Regions from separate parts of the Nonomuraea africana genome, predicted to be linked through region 1. Evidence: riboswitches for the same ligand, from Rfam matches in the RefSeq annotation. Region 1 holds a riboswitch; each other region holds the start of a gene.
What was found. A riboswitch is a leader RNA that binds a small molecule or an ion and turns the genes downstream of it on or off. The one in region 1 is predicted to bind cyclic di-AMP.
Positions count from the first base shown of each region.

Region 2: it holds a riboswitch for cyclic di-AMP, as region 1 does, so the genes downstream of both, H4W81_RS49575 (C40 family peptidase) here and H4W81_RS21635 (C40 family peptidase) in region 1, are expected to answer to the same signal.
Region 3: it holds a riboswitch for cyclic di-AMP, as region 1 does, so the genes downstream of both, H4W81_RS09000 (CHAP domain-containing protein) here and H4W81_RS21635 (C40 family peptidase) in region 1, are expected to answer to the same signal.
Region 4: it holds a riboswitch for cyclic di-AMP, as region 1 does, so the genes downstream of both, H4W81_RS47655 (hypothetical protein) here and H4W81_RS21635 (C40 family peptidase) in region 1, are expected to answer to the same signal.

Region 1 is NZ_JADBEF010000001.1:4,581,062-4,586,911, reverse strand. It holds gene H4W81_RS21655 (phosphotransferase family protein) at 1-67, opposite strand, end outside; gene H4W81_RS21650 (NYN domain-containing protein) at 191-1,513, shown strand; gene H4W81_RS21645 (C40 family peptidase) at 1,601-2,572, shown strand; gene H4W81_RS21640 (LysR family transcriptional regulator) at 2,536-3,450, opposite strand; cyclic di-AMP (ydaO/yuaA leader) riboswitch at 3,793-3,935, shown strand; gene H4W81_RS21635 (C40 family peptidase) at 4,099-4,524, shown strand; gene H4W81_RS21630 (hypothetical protein) at 4,597-5,397, shown strand; gene H4W81_RS21625 (M48 family metallopeptidase) at 5,394-5,850, shown strand, end outside.
Region 2 is NZ_JADBEF010000001.1:7,183,298-7,189,147, reverse strand. It holds gene lysX (bifunctional lysylphosphatidylglycerol synthetase/lysine--tRNA ligase LysX) at 1-758, shown strand, start outside; gene H4W81_RS34155 (LuxR C-terminal-related transcriptional regulator) at 1,418-1,630, shown strand; gene H4W81_RS49575 (C40 family peptidase) at 1,637-2,680, opposite strand; cyclic di-AMP (ydaO/yuaA leader) riboswitch at 2,686-2,834, opposite strand; gene H4W81_RS34145 (amino-acid N-acetyltransferase) at 3,110-3,679, shown strand; gene H4W81_RS49570 (RDD family protein) at 3,766-5,139, shown strand; gene H4W81_RS34135 (RDD family protein) at 5,237-5,728, shown strand.
Region 3 is NZ_JADBEF010000001.1:1,955,501-1,961,350, forward strand. It holds gene H4W81_RS08990 (BlaI/MecI/CopY family transcriptional regulator) at 255-644, shown strand; gene H4W81_RS08995 (M56 family metallopeptidase) at 647-1,561, shown strand; cyclic di-AMP (ydaO/yuaA leader) riboswitch at 1,691-1,859, shown strand; gene H4W81_RS09000 (CHAP domain-containing protein) at 1,887-2,660, shown strand; gene H4W81_RS09005 (TetR/AcrR family transcriptional regulator) at 2,754-3,353, opposite strand; gene H4W81_RS09010 (MFS transporter) at 3,443-4,897, shown strand; gene H4W81_RS48410 (hypothetical protein) at 4,979-5,182, shown strand; gene H4W81_RS09020 (oxidoreductase C-terminal domain-containing protein) at 5,312-5,524, shown strand; gene H4W81_RS09025 (NADH-quinone oxidoreductase subunit N) at 5,537-5,850, opposite strand, start outside.
Region 4 is NZ_JADBEF010000001.1:5,791,897-5,797,746, forward strand. It holds gene H4W81_RS27460 (hypothetical protein) at 1-755, shown strand, start outside; gene H4W81_RS27465 (alpha/beta fold hydrolase) at 712-1,584, opposite strand; gene H4W81_RS47655 (hypothetical protein) at 1,640-2,512, opposite strand; cyclic di-AMP (ydaO/yuaA leader) riboswitch at 2,697-2,831, opposite strand; gene H4W81_RS27475 (DUF5302 domain-containing protein) at 3,331-3,534, opposite strand; gene H4W81_RS27480 (universal stress protein) at 3,660-4,466, opposite strand; gene H4W81_RS27485 (DUF1876 domain-containing protein) at 4,621-4,869, shown strand; gene H4W81_RS27490 (CBS domain-containing protein) at 4,919-5,341, shown strand; gene H4W81_RS27495 (phosphoribosyltransferase) at 5,348-5,850, shown strand, end outside.

The DNA of each region.
Region 1 (5,850 bases):
GCCAGGCGCTCAGCCGCTCGCACAGGTCGTCGAGGTCCCTGGTGGAGGTGCGCAGGTGCTCGGTCACGCCACTGTCGTACATCTCCAACCAAGCGCTTGTCCATATGGACGTCACGACACGGTCATGTGCGCGACAGCCGTACCCTTGGGGAGTAGGACAATCGCGAAGGGTCACTTGAGAGGCGGTGGGATGAGCTCAGCCGGCGAAGGCCTGTCTCGTCCGCTTCCCGAGCAGGTGCGGCTCAACGTCGTCGATCTGGCGGCCCAGGTGCTCGGCACCATGCCCGCGATCGCCGTGCCCGCGCCGTTGCGCGGCATCGCGAAGTTCGACCCTCGCAAACGCGCCAAGCTCGGCGGCGCGCCCATCGCCGCCCAGCTCGAGAGCGACAAGAAGTTTCGCGAGGCGGTGGCCGAGTCGGTCGCGAAGGGCTGGCCCGAGCTGGCCGCCTCGCTGGCCGAGGGCAACGTGCCGCCGGCCGCCGACCCCGTCCTGGTCGCGGCGGCAGCCTATCTGACCAGACCGCCCGGCTGGGCGGAGATGGTGGAAGCCGCCCGCGCCGATCTGGAGCAGTCGGCCGTCGTCGCCGAGGGTTCGGCCCAGGAGCAGACCGTCGCCCGGCTGCGCGAGCAGCTCGCCACGCAGAAGAGCGCCGCGAAGGAGGAGAGCGAGAGGCTGCGCGAGCAGCTGAAGGCCGCCCGAGCGGAGAACTCCGACCTGCGCCGCAAGCTCCACGACGCCCGCGAACGGCTCAAGGCCGCCGACCGGCGCGCCGCCGAGATGGCGCAGGCCGCCGAGGAGGCCAGGATGGCCGCCTCGGTCGCCGGCAGCGCGGGCGAGTCGGAGGTGCGGCGGCTGAAGGAGCGGCTGGCCGACGCCGAACGACATCTCGAGGCCTCGCGCAGGGCGGCCCGCGAGGGCCGCAGCATCGAGGACGCCCGGATCAGGGTGCTGCTCGACGCGCTCCAGGACGCCTCGGCGGGATTGCGGAGGGAGCTCGCGCTCCCCACCACGATCAGCAGGCCCGCCGACTCGGTCGCCGCCGTCGCGCCCGGCGCGCCCAACGTGCGCGGCGTGCCGGCCAGAGCGCTGGCCGACGACGACCCGCAGCTGCTCGACCAGCTGCTCGCGTTGCCACAGGTGCACCTGATCATCGACGGTTACAACGTGACCAAGACCGGCTACGGCACGCTCACCCTGGCCGACCAGCGCAACAGGCTGATGACGGCTCTGGGCGGCCTGGTCGCGCAGACCAGGGTCGAGGTGACGGTCGTCTTCGACGGCGCCGAGCTCAACGCCCCCGTGCAGGTGGTGGCGCCGCGCGGGGTCCGGGTGATGTTCAGCGCGCCCGGCGAGATCGCCGACGACCTGATCCGCCAGCTGGTCCGCGCCGAGCCGCAGGGCAGGGCGATCGCGGTGGTCTCCTCCGACCGCGAGGTGGCCGAGTCGGTGCGCAGGATGGGTGCCAGGCCCGTCTCGTCCGCGCTCCTGCTGCGCCGCCTCGGGCGGGCATAGGTCACATTTTGGGCGACATGGCCAGCCACTAGGCGCACCTTCTGTACTATTTCGCCCCAGGCGTGATCACTGGGAGGGCGTGTCGCTGTGAGGTTTGGCCGGGTACCGCTGGCTGCGGGTCTCGCGATCGCGACTCTCCTCCTGCCGCTGAGCGGCGCGTTCGCCGACCCCAAACCGACGATCGCGCAGGCCAAGGCGAAGCTCGAGAAGCTCAACGACAAGGCCGACAAGGTCGTCGACAGGTACAACCTGGCCACCGAGAAGTACAAGAAGGCCAAGAAGACCTACGAGAGCCTGAACTCCCGGTACAAGAGCAAGATGGCCAGGGTGGCGGGCCTGCGCGCCGAGGTCGTCGGCATGGCCGTCGACACCTACCAGGTGGGCGAGTTCACCTCCTGGGCCGCGCTGCTGGGTGACAACGACCCCACGGCCACGCTCGGCGGCATGGCGCTCCTGGACCAGATGACGGCCGAGCGGGCCCAGGTGCTCGCCGCCTTCGACGCGGAGAACCGCCAGCTCAAGACCGACAGGGAACAGGCGCAGGGCGCGCTCACCGAGGCCGACAAGCTGCGCGACGAGGTGAAGTCCGAGAAGGACAAGGTGCTCGATCTGGTCGAGCAGCAGGAGAAACTGCTGCGGCGGCTCGGCGCCTACCGGGTGGGCAACCCGAACAGCACTGGCATCAAGTACACGGGCTCAGCCTCCGGCAACGCCGCCTCGGTGCTCAGCTTCGCGTTCGCCCAGGTCGGCAAGCCCTACCAGTACGGAGGCACCGGCCCAGGCGGCTGGGACTGCTCCGGCCTCACCCAGGCGTCGTGGCGGGCGGGCGGCGTCTCGCTGCCGCGCACCACGTGGGAGCAGTGGTCATGGGGCGCCAAGCGCAGGGTCTCCCTGGACGCCCTGCAGCCGGGCGACCTCATCTTCAGCGAGGGCCTCGGACACGTGAGCATCTACGCGGGCGACGGCAAGATCGTGCACGCGCCGCAGACCGGTGACGTGGTCAAGGTCGTCCCGTTGTCCGCCTACGGCAGGCGACTGGTCGGCGCGGTTCGCCCGTAGGCGGCGCTCATCTCGCGCAGGACGTCCAGATAGGCGCTCACGGCGGGCGGGCGGCCATGGGCGGGCAGGACGGCGACGCTGATCCGCCTGGCGGGCAGCGACGGCGAGGGATGCACCAGCCTGATGTCCGAGCGCACCGACCGGCCGGCGATCGACGGGTAGAGCATCACGCCGACGCCCGCGGCGACCAGGCCCTGACGGCCGTTCCAGTCGTCGCACAGGTGGGTGATCCGCGGCGCCCCTCCCATCGCGGCAGACAGCTCGGAGATCGGGCCGAGGCAGTCGGGGTGGGTGCCGTCGATCCACGGCTCACCGGACAGGTCGGCCAGCCGTACCTGCTCCTGCGCGGCGAGGGGATGGCCGGCGGGCAGGGCCACCATCGGCTCGTCGTCGAACAGGAAGAGCAGGTCGAGCCCCGGGTCGGGGGCGGCGTCCCACGAGGTGACCAGCGCGACGTCGGCCGCGCCTGCCAGCACGCCCGAGCCGCCGTGTTCGCCCACGGTGAGCGACAGTTCGACGTCGGGGTGGGTGGCGGTGAAGCGGCGGAAGCTCTCCGGCACGAACCTGGTGGCCGCGCTGGGGAAGGCGGTCACGCGCACGCTGCCGCTCTCGGCGGTGGCGAAGGCGCGCAGCCGGGTCTCGAACAGGCTCATCCCGTCGACCACGGCCGCGGCCTGCTCGATGGCGGCCAGGCCCGCCTCGGTCGGCTGCACGCCCCTGGGGCGGCGGTGGAAGAGCCTGACGCCCGTACGGCGCTCCAGGGTGGCGATCTGACGCGAGACGGCGGGCTGGGTCATCGACAGGGCCTCGGCCGCGGCGGAGAAGGAGCCGCGCCGGCCGACCTCCAGCAGGACGCGCAGGGACCACAGATCAGGCATGCGAAGAGTTTATGGCTACGCGGCAACACCCCTCGTTCGGCTGATGTTAATGGTGTGACGAAAGTGACGAATGGGACCTGACAGCGCGGGGTAACACGAGGTGTGAGAAGCGTCACAACGGACACCTGGAACGTTCGATGGAGCTGTGGGTTGTCTCCTGACAGCCACCCGTCGACGATCTTTACTCCTTTACTTCGGCTTTGCCTGCCCTTGGTGAGGCGGGTACCTTCTCGCATCGCGGCGACCAAGCCATGGCGCCGCCACGTCCGCCGGCCCCTCTGCGGCCGGTGTGCACACATAACGATCCGCTGGTCCCCGCGCCGAACCCCCCATTGAGCGTGCGCGGTGGACCCGCCGAGTCCGTGCGGCATGGAGCACGGAGCCGGGGACCCGAGCACCTGGGGTGAGTCCGGCCTTCGGGCCGGTAGGGCGACTTCCACGCCCGAACCCGTCAGCTAACCCGGTAGGCATTCGTGGAAGATCCAAGGAGACGTTCTGTCTACCCCCGTTAACAAGACCCGTCTGTCCTGCCTTGCCCTGAGTGGCGTCATGGTCGCGATGGGAGGAGCCGTCCTCCACGCACCAGCCGCTCACGCGTCCCCCGCCAAGGCGAGCGCGGTGCGGACGGCCGTGGTGAAAGTCGGCGCTGTGAAAGCCGGCGCTGTGAAGGCCGGTGTGGTAAAGAGCGCCGCCGCGAAGGCGGCGCGGCAGAAGATGAGGGCGGCCAAGGCCGTCGACGTGGCGAAGAAGCAGGTGGGCGACCCCTACCGCTACGGCGGCACGGGGCCTGGCTCCTTCGACTGCTCGGGCCTGGTGCAGTACGCCTGGGCCAAGGCGGGCATCAGGATTCCGCGCGTGACGCACAGCCAGTACGCACGCATCAAGAAGAAGGTCTCCTGGCGCAGCCTCAAGCCCGGTGACCTGATGTTCTTCCGCGGCAAGGGCCATGTCGGCATGTACGTCGGCAAGGGCAGGATGATCCACTCGCCGAGCACGGGCAAGACGGTGCGGATCGAGAAGATCAACGGCTGGCGGAAGGCCTCCTTCGCCGGCGCGGTCCGTCCCGGCGCGTAGGCGCACGCGCGGAGAGCCCCGTCCATCCCCCTCCGGACGGGGCTTTCCGCTGTCCGGGCTAGCATCGCTGCCGTGGTGACCCGCAGAACCCTGCTGGCGGCCGCGCTGGCCGGCACGGTGCCTGCGTCGGCCGGTCCGCTCGTGCCGCCCGAGGCGCGTGGCCTGTGGGAGTCGGGCGTCACGTTCGCGTACGGCACGCGCTCGCTCGCCCTCGGCCATCACGCCCCCGCCGCACTGCTTCGCGACCTCGCGGCGCGGGCCGACGCCGCGGGCCGTACCGTCACGGCGGTTCTGCGGCGGGCCGTACGGCCGGTGGTCGTGGTGCCCGCGACGACCGCGGAGGCGGCGGCGCTGGCGGGCACCGGCTCGGTCGAGGGACTGGCCGCGCTGGCGTCGGAGGGCCGGGTGATCGTCGTGCCGGGCGCCTTCGCGCGCCTGACCCCGGTGGGCCGCGACGTCGTGCTCGCCCACGAGCTCACCCACGTGGCCGCCGGCACGTACGGGCGTCCTGTGTGGCTGAGGGAGGGCTTCGCCGACTACGTCGGCTACCTCGGTTCCGGGCTGGACGTCCACGTCGCGGCGGCGGAGCTGGCCGCCGAGGTGCGGTCGGGTCGGGCGGCCACCCGGCTGCCCGCCGACGGCGACTTCGCTCCGGGCTCGCCCCGGCTCGCGCAGGTCTACCAGGAGTCGTGGCTCGCCTGCCGCCTGATCGCCACCCGCTACGGCGAGCGGGCGCTTGCGGCCCTCTACGATCGGGCAGCGGGGCGCGATCTCGCCCAGGCGCTGCGCCCCCTTGGCCTGTCGGTCACGGCGCTGACCGGCCTGTGGCGCGAGTATGTGCGGGACGAGCTGACGGCGAGGGGACACGGATGAGCTGGCTGGACCGGCGGGCGGGCATCGCGCTGGCGCTGCTGGGCGCGCTGATCGTCGTGGTGGTCGTGGTCACCACTCCCTGGGAGACGATGTCGGGCGCGCCCTCCGTGCCGCCCGATCCTTCGAGGGACTTCACCGCCGCCCAGATCGCCCGCTCGCAGGCCTTCGACGCGGCCATCAGCGTGCCGTCGTATCTGTCGCTCGGCCTGACCGTGCTCTTCGCGGGCGTGCTGGTGGCCACCCCCTGGGGCGCCCGCCTGCTGGCCAGGCTGAAGGGGCCGTGGTGGCTGCGGGTCGTGCTCGGCGTCGTGGTGCTCACGGCGGTGGTCGAGCTGCTGCGCTGGCCGCTCGGCGTCTGGTTCGAAGGCCAGCTGCGCGACTTCGGCCTGTCCACCCAGAACTGGGTGAGCTGGACCGGTGACCGGCTGAAGTCCATCGGGGTGCGGGTCGCGA
Region 2 (5,850 bases), 2.6 Mb from region 1:
AGAAGGTCTTCGAGATCAACCGCAACTTCCGCAACGAGGGCGCGGACTCCACGCACAACCCCGAGTTCACCATGCTCGAGGCGTACGGCACCTACCTCGACTACAACGACATGGCCGACCTCACGCAGCGGATGTACCAGAAGGCGGTCGTCGCCGCGCTGGGCACCACCGTGGTCGTGCACGACGGCGTCGAGATCGACCTGGGCCTCGCGCAGTGGCCGAGGATCACGCTGTACGGCTCGGTCTCCCAGGCCCTCGGCGAGGAGATCACCACCCACACCCCGCTCGACCAGGTCAGGAAATATGCGGACAAGCGGGAGATCCACTGGGACGCGAAGTGGGGCCAGGGCAAGCTCGTCCAGGAGCTCTTCGAGGAGCTCGTCGAGCACACGCTGGTCCAGCCGACGTTCGTCATGGACTATCCGCTGGAGACCTCCCCGCTCACCCGCCAGCATCGCGACAATCCGCTGCTCACCGAGAAGTGGGACCTCATCGGGTTCGGCACCGAGCTGGGCACCGCGTACTCCGAGCTGGTCGACCCGATCGAGCAGCGCCGCCGCCTCACCGAGCAGTCGATCCTCGCCGCCGGGGGCGACCCCGAGGCGATGCAACTGGATGAGGACTTCCTGCAGGCCCTGGAGTACGCGATGCCGCCGACGGGCGGGATGGGCGCGGGCATCGACCGAATGATCATGGCCTTCACCGGCAAGAACATCAGGGAAACCATCCTCTTCCCCCTGGTCAAGCCGTCCCACTAAGCCTTCGCACGTCTCGGGGTCGGTCTGGCATCGGGCCTCAAGGGCAAGGGTCTCCCGGTGGCGCGCTTCGCGCGTGTCTGAGGCGGGCTGGTCCGTGTGGGGAGCCGAGCTCCCCCACACCCCCTTGCCGGGCGGCCTGCCGGCCCCCGCGACGTTGGCCTGGTTCGGCGGGTTCCTTCGAGTGAGGCGGGATCGCAAGCTGACGCCGTTATGCAGAGCGAGCCCAGCCTCATTGGGACGGTCTCCGGCGATGTGCCTCCGCCGACTTCCAGTAGACAGCCTTTTCGACCCCAGGTGCCGCTCCACCTCGTCGAGGTCTCACCGTCGACGACGGCGCGGGGACGGTAGGACTCCCCATCGCTCACGCCCGTGTCAGCATCGAGGACGTCGAGGCGGCGCCATCGTTATCACGCCGATTCTGGAAATTCGCCGTGAAATTCATGAGACGGATGGATTGCAGTAAGGGCCTTGTGGACCGTTCTCAGCACTCCAGGCATGGAATGTTCTTCAGATAGGAACGATCAAGTCAATGGCAGTCGTCAAGTAACGGCCCGAATCGGCCTTGACGACCTTTCCGGTATGCGTTTACCGTCTGCGGGACGAGCAGCCAGCTTGAGCGAGACGTCTCCGAGTTTGTGCTGTTGGGGGGAGGGCTCCCGATGGATGTGCTCACCGAAGGCGTCGAGCTGAGCCAGGACGACCTGGATCTCCTCGCGCAGTTGGCCAAGGGTGTCACCGTCGACCGCGTAGGTCGGGCCATGGACATCAGCGGCCGGACGGTGCGTCGCCGCCTGCGCGTCATCTGCGACAGGATCGGCGTCGCCACCGCGATCGAGGCGGTGGCCTGGGCCGCGCGCCGAAGACTGATCTAGGCGGCGTCAGTCCGCGATGCGCACGGCTCCCGCGAACGGGCGGTTGCCGATGGTGGCGATGCGGACGACGTCGCCGGTGCGCGGCGCGTGGACCATCATCCCGCCGCCGATGTAGATGCCCACGTGGTGCAGGTCGCTGTAGAAGAAGACCAGGTCGCCAGGGCGCATCTGCTCGCGGGTGATGTGGGTGCCGGCCGTCCACTGGTCGCCCGTGTAGTGCGGCAGGCTGATGCCGACGCGCTGGTAGGCGGCCATGACCAGGCCGGAGCAGTCGTAGGAGTTGGGCCCTTCCGCGCCCCACACGTACGGCTTGAGCTGCTGCGTGAGCGCCCATCGCGCGGCCTCGGCCGCCTTGCCGCTGCCGATGATCGGAAGGTTGACCTTGGTGGCCCTGGTGCCGGGCCGTCCTGCCTCGCCGATCGCCCGCCTGAACAGGTTGCTCTCGACCTTGGTCACCATCGAGGTGATCTTCTTGCGCTTGGCGCCGAGGTCGTCGACGAGCTTCTGCACCTCGGCCAGCCGCGTCTTGGCCGTCGCCTTGGCCCGCTCCGCGGCGGCGATGGAGTCGGCCAGCTCCTTGACCTCCTGGCCCTGCTGCTGCCCGAGAGCGTAGGAGGTGGCGGCGCCGTCGAGGAAGGCGTCAGGGTCGGACGACGTGGCGAAGGCCAGGCCGTCGGCGAAGCCGCCGCTCATGTAGGTGCTCTCGGCCAGGAGCGTGGCGCGCGCCCGCTTGGCGGCGAGGTCGGCCTCGCTGGTGGCCAGCACCTTCTTGGCCGCCTCGGCGGACTTCTTGACGCTCTTGAGCTTCTCGCGCTGGCCGTTGTACTGCTCGGTCAGCGTCTCGATGTCGTTGTGGAGCTTCTCGACCTGCTGGGAGAGCTCCTTGAGCGTCGGCTTGGGGTCGGCGGCGGCCGAGCCGAGAGGGACGGTGAGGGCCAGGGCGGCCACCGCCGCGCCCACGATCGCGAACCGCTTCCTGAGGGGGCTGGGTTCGTGGGGGCGGGCATGCTTGCCCGCGGACTTCCCCTCGTGGGTACGCGTGCGCTTCACCAACCAGCTCCTCTCGTTGCCGCCTACCGGGTTAGCTGACGGGTTCGGGCCGGAGCAGCCCTACCGAGCACGGGCTCGGACTCACCCCATTGGCGGCGCAGGCCGCCGGCGGGTCCCCGGCTCCCCGCGTGCGGGGATTAGGCGCGTCTCCACGCATGGTCGCGTGGGTGACATCGTCGCTGGACACTAGTGCAAGCCAGGTTCGTGCTCAACCAGAACTGTCAATCCAGTTGAGGTTCCGCCACCGAAAGATCACGGCGTGATCACGTAAAACCTCGATCTACCAGGCCGTTGCGGGCTCTTTGCTCGACTTTAGGAGCATTTGTCCGGCAGGCGCTCCGGTACTGCACGCCGTATGCGGCCAAATACAGAGAGTCATGGGACGGTAGTTAAGTATTGTCCGAAACAAGCTAGGTACGCTGAAGGGCCATGGAGCAGGTCGCCGAGCGCACAGCGCAGGACACCGAGATCGTCGTACGGCGTGCCCGTACGCCCGACGTCCGGGCCATTCGACGCCTGGTCGACACGTACGCGGGGGCGGGCCCGAGGCTGCTGGAGAAGGCGACCGTCACGCTGTACGAGGACGTCCAGGAATTCTGGGTCGCCGAGCGCGGCGGTGAGGTCGTCGGCTGCGGCGCGCTCCACGTGATGTGGGAGGACCTCGCGGAAATTCGCACGGTCGCGGTGGACCCCGAATGCAGAGGCGCGGGAATCGGTCACCGTATTGTTACCGCGCTGGTCGCGGCCGCCCGTGACCTGGGTCTGCGCAGGGTCTTCTGCCTGACGTTCGAGGTGGACTTCTTCGCCCGGCACGGCTTCGTCCCGATCGAGGGCGCGCCCGTATCGCCCGAGGTCTATGCCGAGTTGCTGGCTTCCTACGACGAAGGCGTAGCGGAGTTTCTCGATCTTGAGCATGTGAAGCCGAACACCCTCGGCAACACCCGCATGTTGCTCCATCTGGACGCAGTTGACTACGGGGTTGACCAAGGGGAAAGGTGATTGTTGATACTCATGTCGATACGTTGGGCAACAGCAAGCATGTGTCCTGACATGTGCCACATGCGCCATCGAAGCGAGGTGACACGGTGAGCACCGGACAGCCGCCGTATCCGCAGGACCAACCTGACGACAATTCCGGCGGGACTCCTGGGTACGGTCAGCAGAACGCGGGACGCCAGGGCGACCCCGATCCAGACGTGACGATCGTGGGCTATCGCCAAGACGGCGGCGGCTACGGTCACCAGGGCCAGCAGCAGCCCGACTACGGCCAGCAGGGCTACGGTCAGCAGCAGTACGGCCAGCAGCAGCAGGGTTATGGCCAACAGGGCCACGGCCAGCAGGGGTATGGCCAGCAGGCCGCCTCCTCCGGCCAGCAGCCCGGCTACGGCCAGCCCTCGTACGGCCAGCCCTCGTACGGCCAGCAGGGCCAGGGCCAGCAGCCCGACTACGGGCAGCAGGGTTACGGCCAGCAGCAGCCGTCCTACGGGCAGCAGGGCTACGGCCAGCAGGCCGCCTCGGGCCAGCAGCCCGAGTACGGTCAGCCCGGCTACGGGCAGCAGCCCGGGTACGGCCAGCAGGGCCAGCCCGGCTACGGCCAGCAGCAGCCTTCCTCGGGTCAGCAGCCCGGCTACGGTCAGCCTGCCTACGGCCAGCCAGGTCAGGGTCAGCAGGGCCAGCCCGGCTACGGCCAGCCTTCGTACGGCCAGCAGGGCCAGCAGCCCGACTACGGCCAGCAGCCCGGCTACGGCCAGCAGCCGCAGCAGGGTTACGGCCAGCAGGGGCAGTCGCAGCCCGGCTACGGGCAGCAGTCGCCCTACGGCCAGCAGCAGCCGTACGGCCAGCCCGGGTACGGCCAGCAGCAGCCGGCCTACGGTCAGCAGCCCGGCTACGGCCAGCCGTACGGCGCGCCCGCGGGGGTGCAGCCTCCCGGCGCGCCCGCTCCGCTCGCCGAGTGGTGGCAGCGTCTGGTCGCCCGCATCATCGACGGTCTGATCATCGGTGTCGGCGGTGTGATCATCGGGTTGATCCTCGGTTTTATCCTGGGCGGCATCCTGGTCACCCAGGCCAGCTACGACATCAACACGGGCATCCTCACGCAGGGCTCCGGCTACTGGACCCTCAACGCGATCACCGTGGTGCTCGTCACCGTGCTCTACGTCGCCTACGAGTTCTTCCTCACGAAGTCCAAGGGGCAGACCGTCGGCAAGATGGTCATGGGCATCAAGATCGCCCAGGTGGGCGCGCCGCTGACGCAGGGCGGGCTCCCGAGTGACGCCGCGCTGAAGCGGGCGGGTGTCACGTGGGGCGGCAACATCCTGGGCGTTCTTCCGTTCGCTCTGGGCAGCCTCATCGGCGCGTTGCTGATCATCGTGAACGCCGTCTCGCAGTTCTGGGACAAGCCGCTTCACCAGACCTTCGCCGACAAGGTGGCCAAGACGGTCGTCGTGAAGATCAAGTAAGCGGAATCTTAAGAAATCAGGGGTCGGCTTGACGCCGGCCCCTGATTTCGCGCGTGGGCCCTGTAATCGCGGTCGCCCGCCGTACACAATGGGCGTTATGGTCGCGTCCGGAGTGCCTGCCGTACCCGCGGATTGGTGGGAACGGCTCGCGGCGCGAAGTATTGAGACACTCGTCATCGGTGTCTTCTATTACATTCTGTTCATCGCGGCCTGGGGGTTGTTGCGGACTGTCGGGCTTCTCGACAGCTTCGAGGGGCGGCTGCCCGGGTTGTTCGCCTGGCTCGTGGTCGGCTCGGGTTATGCGGCCTATGACTGCCTCGCGCATTACCGGCGCGGTCGCACGTTCGGCAAGGTGATCATGAAGATTAGGCTGGTGGCCGTACCGGGCCGGAGCCTTACTCGGGGAGATCTGGCGAAACGAGCGCTCCTGTATCCCGGCGCGATGCTCCTCGTGGGGATTCCCGGGGTCAATCTCCTTGCCGGAATCCTCGCGTTCGCCGTGGGGTTGTCCATCTTGATCGACAGGCCGTTCCAGCAGGGGTTCCATGACAGAGTGGCCGGCTCCCGAGTGATCAAAGAGCCCCGCTGAAGTGTGCATCCACCCCAGATCCAGATTTTTCGGGATTTTCCGGGCGATCGGGTAAGGAGTCTGGAGAGACTGGCATTAGGCTGGGTCTGACACCCCCGCCAGGTAGCCACCGTCTATGGGGC
Region 3 (5,850 bases), 2.6 Mb from region 1:
CGTAAGAGGTACATAAAACGCAAAGGGTTCATCAACGTCGCCGACCGAAACCCCCTCGTGAGCTGCTGTTCGGCGATCCAAACTTTACCTTCGGCGGTACTCTCCACCGGCCCACGGGGTGCATCAGCCCGCTGTGATCGTTCGGAGGCGTTTCACGCCCCCATACGGACATATTTGTGGCGGCATGATTGCTTCTGAGACCCTCGGTAACAGTCATGAGGGCGCAGCGAAGGGCCATGGGAGAGTGACGGGTGATGGCGGAGTTCGGCCCGCTTGAGCAGGCAATCATGGAAGCACTGTGGACGGCGAACGGGCCGCTCCTGATCCGCGAACTGCTCGATCAGATCAACCGCGGAAGGGACAAACCTCTCGCCTACACCACGGTTCAGACAGTCACCGACAGGCTCGCCCGGAAGGGCTTCGTCACTCGCAGGCCCGTGGGGATCGCCATCGCCTACACGGCCGTGGCCAGCCGCGAGGAACATGTCGTGGCAGTCATGCTCGAGGCGCTGGCCAACCTGCCGGAGCGAGGGCCTGCTCTCGCCAGATTCGCCGAGAGCGTCGACCCTGACGACGCCCAACGACTTCTCGACGCCCTCACGTACCGCTCGTCGGACATCAACGAAAAGCGTGAGGCGCCGTGACGATGATCGTCGCCGGCCTGGTCGTCGCCCTATATTTGATCAGCCAGTGGGCGGGGCCGGTCCTCGCGCGTGCCACATGGCCCTCTCGTCGGCCGGCGACGGCTGTGGTTCTGTGGGTGAGCCTCCTCGCCGCCATGGCCGTTGTTTTGCTCACCTTGACGCTCATGATTCTCGCCTGGCCGCCGGGACCGCTGCACAGGTGGTTCGAGCACCTGCGTTCCTGTATGCCAGGTCACACTCATGTCGGAGAACTGGCCGCATTAGCCGTCGCGGTGGTGGGTGGTGGCTGGCTCCTGCTGGCCGCGTGGCGAGGGATGACCCGCGTCAGCCGTACGGTCACCGAACGACGGCGACACCACGAGATGGTTCAGCTGATCGCGCGGTATCCCGACAGCCCCAGGGACGTCTGCCTCATCGAGCATCCCTTCGCGCTCATCTACTGCCTGCCGAGGCGGGCGCGGCCGATCGTGATGACCACCGGTCTGCTGAAGCAACTGGACGGCGCGCAGGTGGAGGCTGTACTGGAGCACGAACGGTGCCATCTCCAGCACCGTCATCACCTGGTGCTCGCCGTCGCGGACGCCATGCGCACGGCACTTCCGTGGTCGGCGACCGTGAAGCACGCCGTGACCGAGCTCTCAACGCTGGTCGAGATGGTGGCGGACGACGCGGCCGTCCGGCGGTGCGGGGTGGCCCCGGTCGTCGACGCGCTCCACCGGCTCACTCCCGTGACGGGACCGACCGGGAGTCTGGGGGCGGGTGACGAGTCGGGGCGGCGGATGAAGCAACGAATCGCTCGACTTGAGGCAGGCCGTGGGCAGGCTCGCCACCCCGGCCCGAGAGCCGTGCTCCTGCTGTCCCTGGCAACTCTGTCCGGCGTCCTGCTCGCCGCCGTTGCCCTGCACCTTCCCTGTTGACAGCGAGTAAGCGGCCAAGCAGCGATTGGTAGATCTTTTGTGCCTATTGCTGCGGTTTGGTCAAGGAATCGCTACCTTCCTCCTACATCGCACGTACTGATCGGCGACTTGCCTTCACCCCCGAGGGCGGCCGGTCGGCCGCCGAATCCCAGCGGTGACGGGCACGCCCGTCACGGGAACCGGGGACCCACTTGGCGTGGAGCGATCCATGCCCGGGGTGAATCCACCATGCGTGGTGGTAGGGCGACTCCTGGCCCGAACCCGTCAGCTAACCCGGTAGGCGGTGAAGGAGAAAGGGCCATTCCCCCACCTCATGCCATCAATCGTGGAAGGGCTGCTTGAGGCTGCCCAAAAGGATCTCGGTTACCGGGAACAGAGCAACGGCTACACCAAGTTCGGCGACTGGTACTACGCCAACGTGGACCAGAGCGACTCCTACTTCAAGACCGCGCCTTGGTGCGACATGTTCATCACCTGGGCCGCCCATCAGGCCGGTGTCCAGGAGTACGTCGGAGAGTTCGCGTCCACCGTCGACCACGCGAAGTGGTTCAAGCAGCAGGGCGCGTGGAGCGACCAGCCCGAACCCGGGGCCCTCGTCTTCTATGACTGGTCCGGCTCGGACAGCGTCGAAGGCATCGACCATGTCGGAATCGTCGAGCGGGTGGACGGAGCCAAGATCTTCACGATCGAGGGCAACGTCGACCGGGTGTGGCTCAAGCGCAAGGAGCGCGATCAGAGCAAGGTCGTCGGCTACGGCCTGCCTCGGAAGGTGCAGGAGAACAGCGGCGCGCTCGACGAGGTCGTCGCCGAAGAAGGCGAGGGCGCTGCGGTCGGCGCAGCACCCTCACCCCCGGTGAAGGCCCCACCGGTGCAGAACGTGTCCGCATCGGCGCAACAAGCGTTCGTCAACGTGACGTCGGCGAGCTCCAGCGGGCTTCCGCAGATTCAGGACGCGACCGCGCCGGCCGCCGTGCTCGTCGCTCTGCTGTGCACCGCTGTGGTCGTCAAGCGCGTCCGGGACAGGCAATCGGCTCAGGTGGCGGCGGCGGTTGGCCGACACCGCCGACCAGCCGGGCGGCACCGGGGATTGCTCGCATAGGGTTCCTTCTCCGGTCGGGCCTCACGGCCCGGCCGGAGAAACCCTCGAAGGACAGGCCTGCTGTCTACGTGTCATGTTGCGCGAAGATCCGTCCTAGCCGCGTGGAGAGACGCCCTCGGTGAGGGCGGTGGCGACCTTGCGTATGCGCTCGCGGAGATCCGGGGCATGGGGACCGCGAGTGAGCAGGAGCTGGTGCGCCGCACCCACCAGCGCGAGCGCCAGCGACTCGGTGTCTGCCTCGGCCGCGATCCTGCCGTGCTCCTTCTCTGCCTTCAGGTAGGCGGCGAATGCGCGCTCGCTGGCGTCGATCTCGAGGGTTCCTTGGCTGAGCGCCTCGCCCAGGTGGCTGAGGATCGCCGGCCTGGCCATCGCCAGGCCGGCGAGGGCCAGCAGATTGCCCGTGAGCAGGGTCTCGATGGCTGACATCAGGTTGTCCACGACGTCGCCGGTGCCCGCGAGGGTCGTGAGAGCCGACAGGGCCGCCCCCGCCTTGCCTGCTCGGTCGAGAAACAGCTCGGCCAGGAACCCGTCCATGTCGGAGAAGTGGTTGTAGAGCAGACCGGTCGCGCAGCCGGCCTCCTTGGTGACCGCCCTGCCCGTCAGCTCTGAGGGGCCCGCGCGCAGCAGGATCCGCTCGGCGGCGTCGAAAAGCTGCTGCCGTACGTCGGGGATCGCAACGCCACGCGGTGACATGACCACCAAATCTACCCGGGTGCGAGCAGGGCCGCCTGACCTGCCGGGCTTGCAGGGAGAATGAGCATGTGCTCATACTCTATGAGCACATGCTCATTCTCAAGGGTGAGAGCAGGTTCATGGACACGCGAGACTTCGTCTGGACACCGCGACATGTAGGTGCCCTCGCCGTACTCTGCCTGGCTCAAGTACTGGACAGCGTCGACGTCACCGTGGTGAACGTCGCGCTACCTGCCATCCAGGACGACCTGGGTTTCTCCGCCGCAGACCTGTCATGGGTGATGAACGCCTACATGGTGGTGTTCGGGGGGTTCCTTCTGCTGGGTGGTCGCCTCGGCGACTCATACGGTCACCGTCGCGTCCTACTCGGCGGGATCACCCTGTTCACCGTGGCGTCCTTGGCCGCCGGCCTGGCACAGAACGCGAGCTCCCTCGTGGCCGCTCGCGCCGCGCAGGGCCTGGGCGCGGCTCTCATCGCGCCGATGACGCTGGCGCTGATCGCACTGATCTTTCCGGAGGGCAGGCCACGGAACAGGGCGTTCGCGATCTGGGGAGCGGCGACGGGAGCGAGCAGCACGCTCGGCCTGTTCGCGGGCGGACTGCTGGCCGACGGCCCAGGGTGGCGGTGGATCTTCTTCATCAACGTGCCCATCGGTGTGCTGCTGCTCATCGCGGCTCGGCAGCCGTACGCGGCCGAGCGGATCACCCGTGCGAGGCGCGGCTTCGACTTGGTCGGCGCCGCGGTCTCGACAGCGGGGGTGAGCTTGCTGGCCTACGCCGTCCTGCAGACCGCCGCCCATCCATGGGCGTCTCCCCACACGATCGGCCTGCTCGCCGCTGCTGCGGCACTGCTTGTCTACTTTGTCGTCCACGAGGCGCGGATCGCGAAAGAGCCGCTCGTGCCACTCCGGCTGTTCGGCAACAGGTCGGTAGCGGGTGCCAACCTCATCCAGGCGCTGCGGGGTGGCGCCATGTTCGCCGTCTTCTACTTCGCCACGTTGTTCCTGCAGGAAGTGCTGGGCTACTCCGCCTTGCAGACGGGCCTGGCGTATGTGCCGCTGACCCTGCTCCTCGTTGGGGCGGCCGGCCTCGGCCCGATGCTGGTGCGCCGATTCGGCACGCGTCTGGTGATCACTTTCGGCTCCCTGATCACCGCCGGCGGCCTGCTGCTGTTCACCGGGATCTCGCCCGATGGCGCGTTGTGGCCGCAGGTCATGCTGCCGCTGCTGGTCACCGGATTCGGATTCGGCCTCGTGGTGGTGCCGCTGACGGCCGCCGCGCTCGCCGGGGTGCCTCCCTCGTCCAGCGGCGTCGCCTCCTCACTGCTCAACGTCAGCGCCCAGCTCGGCGGCGCGCTCGGCCTCGCCGTGCTGTCGACCACCGCGACAGGCAGGACGGCTGATGCGCTGAAGGCCGGCGCCGCTCCCGCCGAGGCGCTCACCGACGGTTTCCGCCTTGGCTTCGCCGTTGCAGCGGCCCTGATGGCTGTGGTCGTGGCCATCGCGCTCGCCGCACTCACCAACAGAAAGGAATCCCCGGCATGAACCGAAGAGCGGTCGTCGTCGGAGCGGGTATCGCGGGGCTGGCCGCCGCGCTGAGGTTTGCACCAGATCGGATGGGAGCCGGTGGTGCTCGAGCGCGCTTCGGCACGCAGGCAGGACGGCTACGCCGTCACCTTCTTCGGCCTCGGCTATGACGAGGCCGAATGGCTCGAAGCCAGCGGCCTCACCGTCGAGGACGGTGTGGTGTGCGATGCGACGCTGTACGCGCGGGGCGCCGCCGACGTCGTGGCGGCGGGCGATGTGGTGCGCTGGCCGCACAGTCTGTAGGGCGACGCCCTGGTCAGGGTCGAGCACTGGTCCAACGCGAACGACCAGGGAGCGGTAGCCGCCGCCAACCTGCTGGCGGGCACCGAGAACGCCAAGCCGTTCGCGGACCTTCCCTCGTTCGCCACGCACGTGCACGGCGCTCGCATCCAGAGCGCCGGGCTCCCTCAGCTGGCTGACGAGGCCAGACTCGTCGCGGGTGCGTTCGAGGACGGCAGCTTCGCCGTCGGCCTGGCCAGGAGCGGCGTGCTGGTCGGCGCGGTGGCGGTCAATTCCCCCAAGGACCTGATCAAGCTCAAGCGCGGCATCACGGCGGGCAGCTCCCTCGATGCGGTCACGGCATGAATTGAGCTCTTGTCAGGAGACGGTGAAGCCGGCCGTGAGCACTGCGCCCGCGCCCACGCCGAGCAGCAGGGAGGCGAGAGCCGCCGCGTAGGCGATCCACCTCGCGCCTCCCTCGGCGAGGGCTGCATCGGTTTCGACGTGCCGGAAGGCGGGCCTGATCCAACGGAGGTAGTAGAAGACGCTGGCCACGGTGTTGACCACCGCGACCACGGCCAGCCATGCGTAGCCGCCGTCCCACGCGGCGGTGAAGACGAGTACCTTGCCCACGAAGACGGCCGCGGGCGGGGTGCCGACCAGCCCGAGCAGGCAGATGACGAGGGCCAGCA
Region 4 (5,850 bases), 1.2 Mb from region 1:
GTCCGCTGGAGAGCCTCCTCACCGGGCTGGCGGGGGTCTGCTCGTCGGGTGCCCTGCGCGTGGGCAGATCCGGCGTGGTCTACCTGCTCGAAGGCAAGGTGACCTACATGGAGAGCGCCGAGACGCCCGGCGTCGAGGAGCTCCTGACCAGCGGCGGCAGGGTGAGCACCGCCGACATGGAGCGGGCCGTCACCAGGCGCGAGGGCGGCGAGCCGCTGTTCAGCGAGGGGCTGCTGACCCGTGAGGAGCTGGCCGAGGCCCTGCGCAGGACCGTGCTCGACTCGGCCCTGCTGCTGTTCGGGCTCGACAACACGCGGCCCAAGTTCCGGCCGAGCGAGCGCCACTGGCTGGGCCCGCACTGGCACTTCGAGGTCGACGAGCTGATCGAGGAGTGCGGGCGCAGGACGGCGGAGCTCGATCAGGTCTGGCCGTCGGACGAGCTCGACACCGCCCCCGTGATGCCGGTCCCCCGGCTGCCCGGCGAGCGGGTCTCGCTCACCGACCGTCAGTGGGAGGTCCTCGTGCACGCCGACGGCGCCGCCACGCCGCTCGAACTGGCCAGGCGGCTCGACCGGACGGCGTTCACCGTCCTGCTGGCCGTGCGGGAGCTGGCGGCGGCCGATCTACTGGTCAAGCCGCGGCGCACCGCCGCGCTGCCCAGGCGCGTCTCCAAGCCGCCCGGCACCGAGGTGCGCCACCAGCCCGCCGACCTCAGCCTGCTGCTGCGGCTGAAGGCCGGGCTTGAAGGGCTGTGACCGCGTCCATGATCTCTCCCCACAGCGGGCGCGGCAGGTCGTGCCCCATGCCGGGATAGGTGAGCAGCGTGGCGCCGGGGATGGCGGCGGCGGTGGCCCTGCCACCGGAGATCTGCACCAGCGGGTCGGCCTCGCCATGGATCACCAGGGCGGGCAGGTCCAGCCCGCCCAGCCTCTCGGTACGGTCACCGGAGGCGAGGATCGCGGCGAGCTGGCGGGTGGTCCCCGCGGGGTCGTAGGAGCGGTCGTAGGCCAGGCCCGCGACCTTCGCGACGCGCTCGCGGTCCATCTCGTAGCCGGGCGAGCCGATCACCGCCCAGATCTCCAGCGCCCGCTCGACGGCGGTCGCCCTGTCGGGCGCGGGCGGCGAGAACAGCGCGGCCATGGCCTCGGGCGTGGGCGGGCCCGCCTCCGGGCTGGGCGTGGACATGATCGAGGTGAGCGTGAGCACCCTGCCGGGATGGCCGATGGCGAGCGCCTGGGCGATCATGCCGCCCATCGAGACGCCCAGCACGTGGGCGGCCTGCCAGCCGAGCGCGTCCATGAGGCCGGCCGCGTCGTCCGCCATGTCGCTCAGCAGGTACGGCGCGGCCGCGCCTGGAGCGGGCTCGGGCACCCCCGCGTCGGTGAGATGGGTGGAGAGCCCCACGTCGCGGTTGTCGTACCTGACGACCTGGTTCCCCCTGGACGCCAAAAGCTCGCAGAACTCCTCGTCCCAGTGGACGAGCTGCGAGCCGAGCCCCATGATCAGCAGGAGCGGGCGGTCACCAGGGGTGCCGAAGGTGTCGTAGGCGATCTCGATGCCGTTGCTCTTCGCCATGAGCGTCATGCGGAACAGAATGACATTCTGTTCCGCATGACGGCAAGGCTGTCCGGCGGCGGTCCTAGCGGCGGACGGCCTTGCGGATCCGGCCGCGGCTCAGGAAGCCGGCGCCGCCCACGACCGCGAGGCCGCCGACGAGGGCGAGCGCGGTGCCGGTGTGGGAGGTGTCGGTCTCGGCCGCGGCGGCGGCGACGTTGGCGTCCAGCGTGGCGGGCGCGGCGGCCACGGCCTTCTCGGCCGCCTTGGCCTCCTCGGCCTTCTTCGCCGCCGCGACCTTCAGCGCGGCGACCTTCTCGGCCTCGGCCTTCTTCTTGGCCTCCGCGGCCTTCTCGGCCTCGGCCTTCTTGGCCGCGACGGCGACCATGTCCACGGGGGGCTTGGCCGGGTTGGTGTCCTTGCGGCCCCACGCGCCGGTGGAGAAGGCGACGGGGTGGTTCTTCTTGCCCACGCCGTTGCCCCACTTGGTGATGACGTACTGGACCTTGATGTGGCCGGCGCCGCCGTTGCCGTCCACGCCCAGCGTGCTGGAGTTGAACGTGCCGCCGGTCAGGTCGGCGAAGGTCTTGGCGTCGAGATCGAGCATGATGCCGTTGTTCGAGGGGTTGCCGGGACCGCGGTCACCGATGAAGAACGGGGCCTTCTTGCCCTTGTAGATGACGTAGCCCTCGGTCATGAGGGGCCAGCTCGGGCTGGCGGCCAGGCCCTTGCGCATCGAGATGCCACTGGCGGGCAGACCGGTGTCACCGGCGCGGCCGGAGGCGTCGTCCCAGTAGTAGGAGGCGGTGGTGGATCCCTTGAGGAGGGTCCGCTGCTCGGTGGCCTGGCTGATGTCGGGAGCGGTGGGCTCGGCGAAAGCGGCGGTGGCGCCGGCGCCGACGGTCAGGGCGGTGGTGACGAGCAGGGCGGAAACGCGCATGCCGAAGCGGGCGGTCATGAAAGTCCTTTGGTTGAGGCAATGGGAATGCCGCGCTCAAAGAGAGATCAGGCAAAGGCGTAGCCGGGCACAGGCCGAACGGACGCTACGCGGAGCGCGGAAAAGGGGGGAAGTGAAAGGGGGGCCGCTCTAGCAGGCGGCAGGCGTTATCGCGAAGGGGGCGTGGCGGTAGTGCATGGGGGTCTGGTCCTCTCCATCTCGCCTACCGGGTTAGCTGACGGGTTCGGGCGTGGAGATGCCCTACCGGCCCGTGGGCCGGATTCACCCCAATGAGATGGGTCCCCGGTTCCCGCACTGCGGGATTCGGCGCCAGCCGGCCTGCCTTCCTGGTGAAGGGCAAGGTCACCAGCTGGTAACGCAATGGACTCTAGGGGCAAAACACCCCAAAGGCAAAAGCAAACCCATGAATTGGGTAGAAGATCTACCCTTTATCGTCATGATTCGACAGGGTTGCTGTCGCCCGAAACCCCTGGGAAACCATGGAATGCGCGCATTCTGATCATTAATACGATCTAGCAAGGAAAATCATGAAATTCCTTGGCGAACGGCAGCCTGTTGCGCCCGCCGTACGGGGGGAACGGGGTGCGCGAGGTCACACTTCGGGGCGCTTTTCGGCCGCCCGCGCGCCATCGCCGGGTTGACCCTCGCTCGGCCCAGCGGGAGGTAAAGGACTCACTCCGGCGGCAGGTAAAGGGAGCACCTCATGCCGCCCCTGCCGTGGTCGGCCACTCGTCTCGCGACCCTCCAGCCGATGGGCGAGGGTCCGGCGAGATCCGGGGAGGGTACGGCAAGCCGTACCCTCCCCTGGAGACCAGGCGTCAGCCGCCGCTCTTACGACGGAAGGTCCGCTTGTTCGAAGCGGGACCGTGGGCGCCATGGATCTTCGACGGATCCTTCCCCCTGCCGCCCGCGACCGAGTCGGCGTGCTGGTTGTTCTTGCGCTCCAGCGCCTCGCGGAACTTCCGCTTCAGCTCATCCTCGGGGGCCTCGGTGGGCTCGGGTTCCGCAGGTGTTTCAGCCATCAGGACCTCCTGGTCTTGGGGACAGAGACAGCTTCGCACGACCGCGCGCACGCCGCGAAACCGGCTCGTCCCATGAGAACCTCGCCGAGGCCGGACCGACGGCCCCGGTCCCGCGCTCCGAGGGGTCAGCAGCCGACCACGGCCACCGGACAGCGCGCGTGGCGCAGCAGCGTGTGAGAGGCGGGCGTGGACAGTCCGACGAGCCCGCCGTGCGCGCCGACCACCACCATGGCGGCCCGCTCGGACGCCTCGACGAGCAACCTCTCGCGATCGCGCTCGTGATGCGTGTCCTGGATCACCAGGACGTCGGGGAAGGCCTCCTTCCACCCGCCGAGGACCTCGGCCATCAGGCGGCGTTCCTCCCGCGAGAGGTCCTCGTGCGGGCGCGGCCTGGGGTGCGACCAGGGATGCACGGCTCTGAGCGGAGTCTCGCGGAGCGCGGCCTCCTCGAAGGCGAAGGCCAGGACGCGGTCCTGCCCCTTCGCGCCGGTGATCTCTACGACGACCTCGCCGTGGGCGGAGGGTTCGCGGACCACGACGGTCGGGCACGGCGGCCGGGCCGTCAGCGCGCGGCTGGTGGAGCCCATGAGCAGCGAGGCGAACTCGCCGGCGCCCCCGCTTCCCAGGACCAGCAGCTGGGCGTCTGCCGCGCGTTCGGCGAGCGCCTCCTCCGGCCTGCCGTCCAGGATCTCCGTGGTGACCTCGAGCCCGTCGTACCGCGCCCCTGACACCGACACCACGTCCGCCAGCATGATCCGGGCGCGCTCGTCGGCCTCGACCGACTGGTTCACCGGGATGTCGACCGCCCAGCGCGGAATGGCGTGCGCGACGACCAGGGGCGCGCGCCGGTAGACCGCCTCCTCGGCGGCCCATTCGACCGCCCGCAGCGCGGCCGCCGATCCGTCGGTTCCCGCGATGACAGGGCCTCGCATGCTCCCTCCCCGTCTCAGGGCGCTCACCACCCGCCCAGCTGCCCTCAGCGCGAAGGAGAAAACGGTCCCATCCAGCGGTATGGGGATGGGCTTCCACTGTGATGAGCGCCACATCGAGGGTAAGGGATGGCCCTCAGGAGAAGGAGGCGCAGCGATGAACGAGAAACGCTGGGTGGTGGAGATCGACATCACCGAAGAGGGCGATCTCACCAAGGCCCACGCCACGCTGTCCGGTGGACGGCTGGCCGGCTACGGCGAGGCGCACCGCAACCCGATCGACCCGCCCGCCCCCGAGATCGGGGACGAACTGGCCGCGGGCCGGGCCCTGCAGGACCTGACCCACCAGCTGCTCGGCACGGCCAACATGGACGTGGCCCAGAACGCGGCCACCACGCCCAGCTGAGCCGGCGAGCATCACGCCCGGACGCGGGCGCACGAATGGGAGGCATCCCATGATGCAGAAGGTACGAGAGATCATGACACCGGCGCCGGTGTCACTGCCGTCGGGGGCGACCCTGGCCGAGGCGGCCAAGCAGATGCGCGATCACCACATCGGGGATGTGCTCGTCGTGGACGACGATCGACTCATGGGCATCGTCACCGATCGAGACATCGTCGTCCGCGCCGTCGCGGAGGGCAGCAACCCGCGGCAGACCTCAGTGGGCGAGGTCTGCAGCAGGGAGGACCTGACCTGCGTCAGCCCGCAGGACGACGCCGAGGAGGCCGTGGCGCTCATGCGGAGGAAGGCGATCCGCCGCATCCCCGTGCTCGAGGACGGCAGGCCCGTGGGCGTGGTGTCGCTGGGCGACCTGGCCCTCGAACGCGACTCCAGGTCGGCCCTCGCCGACATCAGCGCCGCTCCCGCGAACAACTAGCACGCCATGTTCGCCGATCGCAGCGAAGCGGGACGGCGCCTCGCTGAGAAACTGCGCCCGCTGGCCGGCGAGGACGTCGTCGTCCTCGGTCTGCCACGCGGTGGCGTGCCCGTCGCCTTCGAGGTGGCCGACGCCCTCGCGGCGCCGCTCGATGTCATCCTGGTGCGCAAGCTCGGCGTGCCGATCAGGCCGGAACTGGCGTTCGGCGCGATCGGCGAGGACGGCGTGCGCGTCCTGAACCACGACATCGTCAGGGGCGCCGCGCTCCGGCAGGAGGACATGGCGGCCGTGGAGGCCCGCGAGCGAGCCGAACTCCAACGCCGCGCCGAACAGATCCGCAGCGGGCGGCCGAAGATCGATCTCACCGGCCGGACCGCCATCGTGGTCGATGACGGCATCGCCACGGGAGCCACGGTCCGAGCCGCCTGCCAGGTGGCCAGGGCCCAGGGCGCGGCCCGCGTCATCGTCGGCACGCCGGTCTGCCCGCCCGAGACCGCGGTGCGGCTGCG